2 regions of the Kitasatospora sp. NPDC001225 genome follow, and region 1 is predicted to be linked to the other one. Evidence: riboswitches for the same ligand, from Rfam matches in the RefSeq annotation. Region 1 holds a riboswitch; the other holds the start of a gene.

Region 1 (4,974 bases):
TCGAGGAGGCGTACGAGCTGGTCGAGGCGATCGAGGCGGGGGACCGGGAGACGCTGCGCGAGGAGCTGGGCGACGTCCTGTTCCAGGTGTTCTTCCACTCCCGGATCGCCGAGGACCACCCGACGGAGCCGTTCACCGTCGACGACGTGGCCGGGGACATCGTCGAGAAGCTGATGTACCGGCACCCGCACGTGTTCGGGAACGTCGAGGTCGAGGGCGCCACGGAGGCGGAGGCGAACTGGGAGCAGCTGAAGGCGGCCGAGAAGGCGGACCGCGAGTCGGTGCTGGACGGCGTGCCGGCCGGGCTGCCCTCGCTGGCGTACGCGGCGAAGCTGGTGTCGCGGGTGCGCCGGGCGGGTTTCACGGGGGTGCCGGACGAGGCGTACGGGCTGCCGGCCGAGCTGACGGCCGATTCGGCGGGCCGGCTGCTGCTCGCGGTGGTGCAGCGGGCGCACGACGCGGGGGTGGACGTGGACGCCGCGCTGCGGTCGGCCGCGCGCGGTTACCGGGACGCGGTGCGCGCGGCCGAGGGCCTCGGTCCGGTCGGGGAGTAGGCGCTCAGGCCGCCGTGGCGGTGCGCTCGGGGCGCCGCTGCGGCGGGACGAGTTCGCCGATGGCCTCGCCGACGAGGAGGACGAGTTCGGCGAGCCGCTCCAGGTCGAGGTGGTCGGGCAGGTCCGCCAGCGAGATGATCCGCTCGCCGTCGGGGCCGGCCACGGCGAACAGGTCGATCGGCCCGAGGTGCTTCTCGGCGGTGTCCACGAGGGCGGCGACGTCGCTGGGGCGGCGGATGTCGCCGCAGACGCCGACGACGGGGCAGCCCGGCCGGTCGAGTTCGGCGGCGAGGTCCTCGGCGATGCCGGCGTACTGGTCGGCGATGAGCATTCCGGCGGTGCCGGCGGCGGCGAACCGGCGGGCGAGGCCCGCGCCCGACCCGCCGTCGAGGACCGCGATGACGACGACTGACCCGCTGACCCGCATGGTCTGCTCCTCCCTGTGGGCGACACCGCACCGGCGCCCACGCGTACTGCGGAGGATCGTAGGCACGTCCTGACCCTCCGCAACAGGGATTACCCCTCAGGTGACCAGGCTCACGCCCGCCCCGCGGCCAAGAGTCGGCCAAGAGCTGTCCACGGACCGGCCACGGGACGTCAACGGAGTGTTGGCGCGCCCGACGCGTCCGGTTGCGGAAGCGCGGCGGAGGAGCGGCGGGGAAGCGGCGCCCCGCCGGAGGGAGGGCGCGCCCGTCGCACCGGATACGGTCGGTCCATGCCAGCTCAGCCCGTCCCCGCCCGGCCCGCCGCCCCGTCGTCCGACGCCCCCGCCCCGCAGCTGTTCACCTGGGAGTTCGCCGCCGACCCGTACCCCGCCTACGCCTGGTTGCGCGAGCACTCCCCGGTGCACCGCACCACCCTGCCGAGCGGGGTGGAGGCCTGGCTGGTGACCAGGTACGCGGACGCCCGGCAGGCGCTCGCGGACAGCCGGCTGTCGAAGAACCCGGCGCACCACAGCGGGCAGGCGCACCGCACCGGCCGGGTGGGCATCCCGGGGGAGCGGCAGGCGGACCTGATGACCCACCTGCTGAACATCGACCCGCCGGACCACACCCGGTTGCGCCGGCTGGTGTCGAAGGCGTTCACCCCGCGCCGGGTGGCCGAGTTCGAGCCGCGGGTGCAGCAGCTCACCGACCGGCTGATCGACGGCTTCGCGCAGCGCGGTTCGGCGGACCTGATCCACGAGTTCGCGTTCCCGCTCCCCATCTACGCGATCTGCGACATGCTCGGGGTGCCGGCCGAGGACCAGGACGACTTCCGCGACTGGGCCGGGATGATGATCCGCCACGGCGGGGGCCAACGCGGCGGCGTGGGGCGGGCGGTGAAGCGGATGCGGGCGTACCTGCTGGAGCTGATCCACCGCAAGCGGGCGGACCTCGGGGACGACCTGATCTCGGGCCTGATCCGGGCCGGCGACCACGGTGAGCACCTGACCGAGAACGAGGCCGCGGCGATGGCCTTCATCCTCCTGTTCGCGGGTTTCGAGACCACCGTGAACCTGATCGGCAACGGCACCTACGCGCTGCTGCGCAATCCGGAGCAGCGCCGGCTGCTGCAGGAGTCGGTGGTGCGCGGGGAGAGCGCGCTGCTGGAGACCGGGATCGAGGAACTCCTGCGCTACGACGGGCCGGTGGAGCTGGCGACCTGGCGGTTCGCGACCCGTCCGCTGACCATCGGCGGGGTGGACATCCCGGTCGGCGACCCGGTGCTGGTGGTGCTGGCCGCGGCGGACCGCGACCCGGCCCGGTTCGCGGCGGAGAACACCCTGGACCTGGCCCGGAAGGACAACCCCCACCTGGGCTTCGGGCACGGCATCCACTACTGCATCGGCGCTCCGCTGGCGCGGCTCGAAGGGCGTGCCGCGCTGGCCACGCTGCTTTCCCGGCTGCCCGATCTGCGGCTCGCGGAAAGCCCGGAGAATCTGCGCTGGCGGGGTGGTCTGATCATGCGTGGCCTGCGCGAACTCCCGGTGGAATTCAGCCCGGAGAGCCGTTCCCCGCACGCCCCTCCGCACCCCGTTCCGGATGCCTCTTCGACGCCTCCGACCTGCTGAGATCACGCTGACGGGACGTCGCCGATCGCCCGCCGACGGGGGTGTGAACACCCATCAATCCGGACATAACGCCGCTGTTGGTAGGCGATCGGACACGGGCCGTAATTGTTGTGTGATATCGGTGATATGAGCTTGTGATTGGTCTGATGATCTGTCTACTCTCCCTGGAGTTCGCAGCTGCGGACCTCGTACGCGGAACGCCGAATCCTGCCCGCCGCGTCACGGGAAACCGACCAGAACCCTGGGCAGGGGCGGGGGAACCAGGTTTGTTGCCGTCTCCCCACGGCTTGGGGTGAAGCCGCCCGAGCGGAAATCGTTTCCGCGTACGGCGGCCGGGCCACCTCCCGGTCCGAACCCGACAGCTCACCTCGCAGGCGTACGGAGAGGGACCTCTTCATGCTGTTCGTTGGAACTGGCCGTCACCGTCGTCGCACCCAGGCCGAGAAGGCCATCGCCGTCGCCGGTGTGGCCGGCGTCGGACTCGCGATGCCGCTCCTCACCGCCACCGGCGCCTCCGCCGCCCCGGCCTCCACCTGGGACTCCGTCGCCCAGTGCGAGAGCGGCGGCAACTGGAGCATCAACACCGGCAACGGCTTCTACGGCGGCCTCCAGTTCACGTCCAGCACCTGGAAGGCGTACGGCGGCACCGCCTACGCGGCGCAGGCCAACCAGGCCAGCAAGGCCCAGCAGATCTCGGTCGCCGAGAAGGTGCTGGCCTCGCAGGGTCCGGGCGCCTGGCCGGTCTGCTCCCAGAAGGCCGGTCTGACCAAGGGCGGTGCCCCGGCCTCGGTCGACACCTCCTCGGACGCCAAGCCGCAGTCCGCCCCCAAGCAGCAGGCCCCGAAGCCCGCCGCCAAGCCGGCCGAGAAGCCGGTCGCGCAGAAGCCCGCCGCCCAGAAGCCGGCCCAGAAGCCCGCCGCGCAGCCGGTCCAGCAGGTCGCCCCGCAGCAGCAGGCGCAGCCGCAGACCCCGGGCTTCTCCGGCAAGGCCGGCTGGGACGCCGACGCCAAGGTGTACTGGTACCAGAACAACGGCGGCTGGTACTGGACCAGCCACCAGAGCGTCTACCAGCAGTACGCCGGCCAGGCCGCCGCCCAGCCGCAGTACGCCCCGCGCGCCGCGCAGCAGGCCCCGCAGGCCGCCGGCCACGACTACACCGTCCGTGCCGGTGACACCCTGTCGACCATCGCCGCCGCCCAGGGCGTGTCCGGCGGCTGGAGCGCGCTGTACGAGCAGAACCACTCCACCGTCGGCGGCGACCCGAACCTGATCATGCCCGGCCAGGTGCTGCACCTCGGCTGAGCCGCCCCACCCGACGCCGGCAGCGCCCCGCGGCCGGTGGTGCCCCGAAGCGGGGAGCACCCGCCGCCGGGGGCGCCCGCCGCCGCGCCGGAGCGCTCGGCGCCGACGCCGCTCCACCCCGCCGTCCGAAGGGGGCCGGTCCTACCGGTCCCCTTCGTCCGCATTCGCCCGCTCCGGTGGGACAAGCTGGGACAAGCAGGTGAACTACCGGTGGGTAGCAGGGCCACACGGTGAGACGGGACCGAGGCCGACGCGGCCACGGCAGCCCGGGCGGTTAGGCTCTGGTCGTAACGACTCCGCAATCGTCCTGCTGGCAGCACCACCGTCAGACCGGACCCTGCTCTCGCAAGGAGATGCCTCGTGCCGTCCATCGATGTCGTCGTAGCCCGTGAGATCCTCGACTCCCGCGGCAACCCCACGGTCGAGGTCGAGGTCGGCCTCGACGACGGCAGCACGGGTCGTGCCGCTGTCCCGTCGGGTGCCTCCACCGGTGCCTTCGAGGCGCTGGAGCTGCGCGACGGCGACAAGAACCGCTACTTCGGCAAGGGCGTCGAGAAGGCCGTCCTGGCCGTCATCGAGCAGATCGGCCCGGAGCTGGTCGGCTACGACGCCACCGAGCAGCGCCTGATCGACCAGGCCATGCTGGACCTGGACGCCACCCCGGACAAGTCCTCGCTCGGCGCCAACGCCATCCTGGGCGTCTCGCTGGCCGTCGCGCACGCCGCCTCCGAGGCCAGCGACCTGCCGCTGTTCCGCTACCTGGGCGGCCCGAACGCGCACGTCCTGCCGGTCCCGATGATGAACATCCTCAATGGTGGGTCGCACGCGGACTCCAACGTCGACATCCAGGAGTTCATGATCGCCCCGATCGGTGCGGAGTCCTTCTCCGAGGCCGTCCGCTGGGGCGTCGAGGTCTACCACACGCTCAAGGGCGTGCTGAAGGAGCGCGGCCTGTCCACCGGTCTGGGCGACGAGGGCGGCTTCGCCCCGAACCTGGACTCCAACCGCGAGGCCCTGGACCTCATCGTCGAGGCCATCGAGAAGGCCGGCTACGTGCCCGGCCGT
Region 2 (4,974 bases), on a different contig from region 1:
CGCGGCGGCCAGCGCGGCCGCCCCGCGCTCGGAGGCGGGCGGGGCGGTGCCGAGGTCCAGCCGGTCGGTGCCCCGGGTGGCGCGCTGCTCGGCGTCCCGGGCGTCCTGGACCGCCAGCCGGGCCCGCTCGACGGCGCCCAGGCCGTTCAGCAGCTTCTGCGCCCCGGCCAGCCGCTGCTGGACCTGCTGCTTGCTGTCGGCGAGCGAACGCCGGGTCCGGTCCAGCTCGGCGAGCTTGTCGGCCGCCTCGGTGCGGCGCTGGTCGAGCCGGCGCTGGCGGGTGATCAGCTCGTGCAGGGTCTCCTGCTGGCGCACGGCGGCCTGGCCCTGGGTGCGGGCGCGGGCCAGGTAGCCCTCCGGGTCGGGCGAGAGGATGAGCTGGGCGGTCTGGGTCATCCCGCCGCCGCGGTACTCGGCCCCGGCCACCATCGCCAGGTCGCCGCGCAGCCCGTTGAGCTGGTCCTGGGCGAGGGCGATCTCGCCCTGGAGGATCGTGGTCTCGCCCTGGAGCCGCCGCTGGGCCTCCTGCGCGGCGTTGAACCTCTCGGACGCCTGCTCGGCCTCGTCGTACAGCTGCTCGACCTGCGTCTTGACGTCCTGACGGTCGCCCGGGTCGGGGCTGGCGGGGGCCGCCTGGGCGCTGCCTCCGGTGGCCGCGCCCAACGCGGTGGCGGCGGCCGCGGTCAGCACCAGCGCCCGGGTGAGCAGTTGGGAACGGCGGTGCACGGGCATGGCGGCAGCGGCTCCAATCCTGCGGCGCGGCCCCCGCCGCCGCACCGGGACGGGCGGCCGTCGAGCGGGAGTCCGGTGGCAGACGTTAGCGAGTCCGGGCAAGCGAGTCCAAACCCCTCCCAACCCGAATATTCACTCCCTAATCGGACATCAGATCGAGCCGCCGGAAAAGCCGCAGGCCCGGCCTCCCCTGGGGGAGACCGGGCCTGGAGACGTCCGAGCGGGGATCAGACCCGCACGATGCCGGTCAGCGGCATGTTGGTGACCGCCTCGTAGCGCACCGACGCGCCCGGCTTGGGGGCGTGCAGCACCTGGCCGTTGCCGGCGTAGATGCCGACGTGGTGGGCGTCGGTGTAGAAGATCAGCAGGTCGCCGGGCTGGGCCTTGGAGAGGTCCGTCCCGAGCCGGGTGCCGGCCGAGGCCTGCGCCTGCGAGGTGCGCGGCAGCGACACGCCGGCCTGGTTGTACGCCCAGACCATCAGACCGGAGCAGTCGAAGGAGCCCGGGCCGGTGGCGCCCCAGACGTACGGGCTGCCGATCTTGGAGGCGGCGGCGGACAGCGCGGCGGCACCGCGCGAGCTGCCGGGGGCCACGTTCACCGGAGCGGTGGTCGTGGGGGCCGAGAGGCTGCCGCGGCTGTTGTCGCGGGAGGCGCGGTCGGCCTGCTGCTGCTGGGCCTGGGCGGCGTCGGCCTTGGCCTTGGCCTCGGCGGCGGCCTTCTCCTCGGCCTGGCGCAGCGCCTGGCGGTCCTGCTCGGTCAGCGTGTTGAGCAGGTCCTGGGCCGCCTTCAGCTTGCCCTGGACCTCGTCCTTGGAGGCCTTCAGCTGCTGGGTGGTCGACTCCAGCTCGGCGAGCTTGCCCTGGGCCTCGTTGCGGTCCTGGTCGAGCTTGCGCTGCTGCTCCTGGAGCTCCTTCAGCTGACCCTTCTGGGTGCTGCCGGCCTGGTTCAGCGCGTCGGCCTGGCTGAGGAAGCTGTCCGGGCTGGAGGAGAACATCAGCTGGACGGTGGGGGATATCCCCCCGTTGCGGTACTGCTCGCCGGCGATCTCGGCGAGGCCGCCCTGGAGCTCGGTGACCTGGGCCTGCTGACGGGCCACCTGGTCCTGCAGGCCGGAGACCTGCTTCTCCAGGTCCTGCTGCTTGGCCTGGGCGGCGTTGTAGTTCTCGGTCGCGACCTCGGCCTGCTCGTTGAGCTGGTCGACCTGCCCCTTGACCTGTTCCTTGGTCGGCTGCGGGTCCGCGTGGGCACCCTGCGCGGAGAGGACGACGGCTGCGGCGGCGACGCCGGTCAGGATCGAGACCCGGGCGCGGCCGGCGGGCTTGGGACGACGATGGGACGCCACGAAGGCGGACTCCTTCTTCCTACGGCCGCCTACCGGGTGAGCTGACGGGTTCGGGCCGGAAGCATGCCCTACGACGCCTCACGGCCGTTCCACCGGCCGACCTGGCGCCGATTCACCCCGGAGGAACGTGGTTCCCCGGCTCCGCTCCGCAGCGCCCCCTACCACTGGGCTCCCCTGTCGGACAGTCGCTTCGACCTGTCCCGCTGCCTTGCGAACTCGACGGTAACCACCGCCGCCACCCTGGCTGGGCGATCGACAGTGCGGTGGTTCGGAGCATGACCCTAGTAACTGAACCGTGATCGGTTCAAATCCTTGTCAGAAAAAAGACAGAAGATTACCCAAGTTCCTTTGTGAAAATGACCGATGGTGACCATTGACGCACACAAGGCTGATCGGTTCTCACCATGTGGTCGTCGAAGGGCCGGAAACCCGAAACGCCACCCCGAACGGGGGTGGCGCTTTTCACAGGCCCCCGCGGGAGCCCCCCGGGCGTGTCGGTCCGTCAGACCCGGCGGATGGTGTTGATCGACATCGCGTCGGCCTTCATCACCTTCACCACGTCACCGGTGTGCGGCGCGTGGACCACCATGCCGTTGCCGATGTACATCCCGACGTGGTGCATGTCGGGGCCGTAGATCACCAGGTCGCCCGGCTGGGCCTGGTCCAGCGAGGGGATCCGGGTGCCGTAGTGGCCCTGCTCCTGCGAGGTGCGCGGCAGCGAGACGCCCGCCTGCCCGTACGCCCAGACCATCAGGCCCGAGCAGTCGAAGGTGGTCGACCCGGTGGCGCCCCACACGTACGGCGAGCCCTGCTTGCTCATCGCCTTGGCCAGCGCCGTGGCCGCGTAGCCGCTGGCCGGCGGCAGGCTGCCGAGGTCGACCCGGTCGCTGCCGCGCGAGGCGCGGTCGTCCTGCGCCTGCTGGGCCCGCAGCGCGGCGCGGTCGGCGGAGCTCAGCGAGTTCAGCAGGTCCTGGGCGGCCTTCAGCTTGGTGTTGACGTCCGACTTGGCCTGGTTCAGGTCCTTGGTGGTGGTGTCCAGCGAGGCGAGGACGGCGGCCGCCTCGGTCTTCTCCTGGTCCAGCCGGCGCTGCTGGTCCAGCAGCCCCTTGAGCGCCTCGGCCTGACTGGTGCTGGCCTGCTGGACGGTGGAGGCCTTGTCCAGGTAGCCGGACGGGTCCGAGGAGAGCATCAGCTGGACGGACGGGTCGATGCCGCCGCTGCGGTACTGCTCGCCCGCCACCTCGGCGAGGCCGCCCTGGAGCTGGGTCATCTGCTCCTGGCCGCGGGCCACCTGGTCCTGCAGCTGGTCGGCCTGCTTGCGCAGCTGGTCGGCCCGCTCCTTGGCGCCGTTGTACTTCTCGGCCGCCTGCTCCTGCTCCTCCTGGAGCTGGTCGATCTGCGCCTTGACGTCCGTCTTGTTCGGCTGCGGCGCGGCGTGCGCGGCCACCTGGGCGGAGAGGGCGACCGCGGTCGCAGCGGCCGCGGTGAGCACGGAGATCCGTGCGCGGCTCGGCTGCTTGGGACGGCGGTGGGAGGCCAAGGGACCGGCTCCTTCTTCCAACGGGCTCACCTGATGGGATGAGATTCCGGAAAATAGGTTTGACGCCAGACCCTAGTGAAGATCTATCCGTTTTGCCACTCCCCCGAAGGCGTGAACTCCGGTCCCCACACTGACTTCACCGGACTCGCACAATGCTCCGAAACAGGCCCTGACCAGGCATCATGCGAACCTCCCCGGGTTCAGGGCCGGGCCAGCCGGTTCAGCAGCAGCACCGACGCCACGGGGCGCGCGCCCGCCTTCCGCACGCCCTCCGCGACCTCCCGGTCGGTGGACACCACCACCACCGGACGGCCCTGCGGCTCGGCCCGCACCAGACGGCGGATCAGCTCGTCGGCCGTCTCCCCGGTCCGGCTGAACCGCACCCGGACCCCGCGCGGTGGCGCCATGATCACCGGGACGTCCAGGTCCTGCCCGTCGAACACGCAGGTGACCTCCGCCTGGGTCCGCTGGGCCAGCATCGCCAGCCCGCCCAGCAGCCGGATCCGCTGCTGCTCCAGCGGCAGCGTCGGATAGCCGGTCTTGGTCACGTTGTAGCCGTCCACCACCAGGTGCACCTGGGGGATCGCCAGCAGCTGGTCCAGCAGCGCCGGATCGTCCTCGGCCAGCCCGCGCCGGGCCACGTCGTGCGGCGAGGCCGCCCCCGGCACCACCGCCTCCACCAGGTCCGCCGGGCGGATCTGGGCGACCGGCAGCGCCAGCTCCCGCTGGAGCCCCTGGGCCGACTGCAGCACGGTGTCCAGCAGCAGCCGCAGCCGCATGTCCTCGACGCTGCGCCCCTCACGGGCCGAACGGCGGCCCTGCTCGGCCGCGTTCTCCAGCTCCAGGACCCGGTGCCGGAGCCGGCGCGCCTCGCTCTCGGCCGCGCCGCGCTCGGCCGCGGCCTGCGCCTTCAGCGCGTCCAGCTCGCCGGCCACCCGGCGGGTCTCGGCCTGCGCCCGGCGGGTGTCGCTCTCCAGCGTCCGCACCCTCTTGCGCAGCGACTCGGCCTCTCTGCGGACGCCGTCGGACTCGGCCCGCTGCCGGTCCGCGTCCGCCCGCGCGGAGGCCCGCACCTCGGCCAGCTCGGCCTGCAGCTTCTCCACCAGCCGGACCGCCTCCGCGGCCGCGTCCTCGGCGCCGGCCCGCTCGGCCTCCTCGCCGGCCTCGGCCACCAGCCGGCTCCAGCCCGTCGAACGCACCAGGTAGGCGGCGGCCGCGACGTCCATCGGATCGGCCGCGCTCGGGACGGTGCCCGACTCCAGCGCCTTCACCAGGTCCGGCTGCCCGAGACGCAGCCGCTCCGCTATCCGCACCCGGAAGGCCGGCTCCGCCTCCAGCGCCGCCGCCAGCGCGGTGGCC

What was found. A riboswitch is a leader RNA that binds a small molecule or an ion and turns the genes downstream of it on or off. The one in region 1 is predicted to bind cyclic di-AMP.
Region 2: another riboswitch for cyclic di-AMP. It lies ahead of ACWDCZ_RS35040 (C40 family peptidase); the one in region 1 lies ahead of ACWDCZ_RS30405 (LysM peptidoglycan-binding domain-containing protein).

Annotation. Positions count from the first base shown of each region.
Region 1 is NZ_JBSFJC010000116.1:7,454-12,427, reverse strand. It holds gene ACWDCZ_RS30420 (MazG family protein) at 1-554, shown strand, start outside; gene ACWDCZ_RS30415 (SDR family NAD(P)-dependent oxidoreductase) at 559-981, opposite strand; gene ACWDCZ_RS30410 (cytochrome P450 family protein) at 1,270-2,607, shown strand; cyclic di-AMP (ydaO/yuaA leader) riboswitch at 2,829-2,998, shown strand; gene ACWDCZ_RS30405 (LysM peptidoglycan-binding domain-containing protein) at 3,004-3,909, shown strand; gene eno (phosphopyruvate hydratase) at 4,270-4,974, shown strand, end outside.
Region 2 is NZ_JBSFJC010000171.1:9,028-14,001, reverse strand. It holds gene ACWDCZ_RS35045 (C40 family peptidase) at 1-732, opposite strand, end outside; gene ACWDCZ_RS35040 (C40 family peptidase) at 960-2,075, opposite strand; cyclic di-AMP (ydaO/yuaA leader) riboswitch at 2,086-2,239, opposite strand; gene ACWDCZ_RS35035 (C40 family peptidase) at 2,578-3,615, opposite strand; gene ACWDCZ_RS35030 (NYN domain-containing protein) at 3,816-4,974, opposite strand, start outside.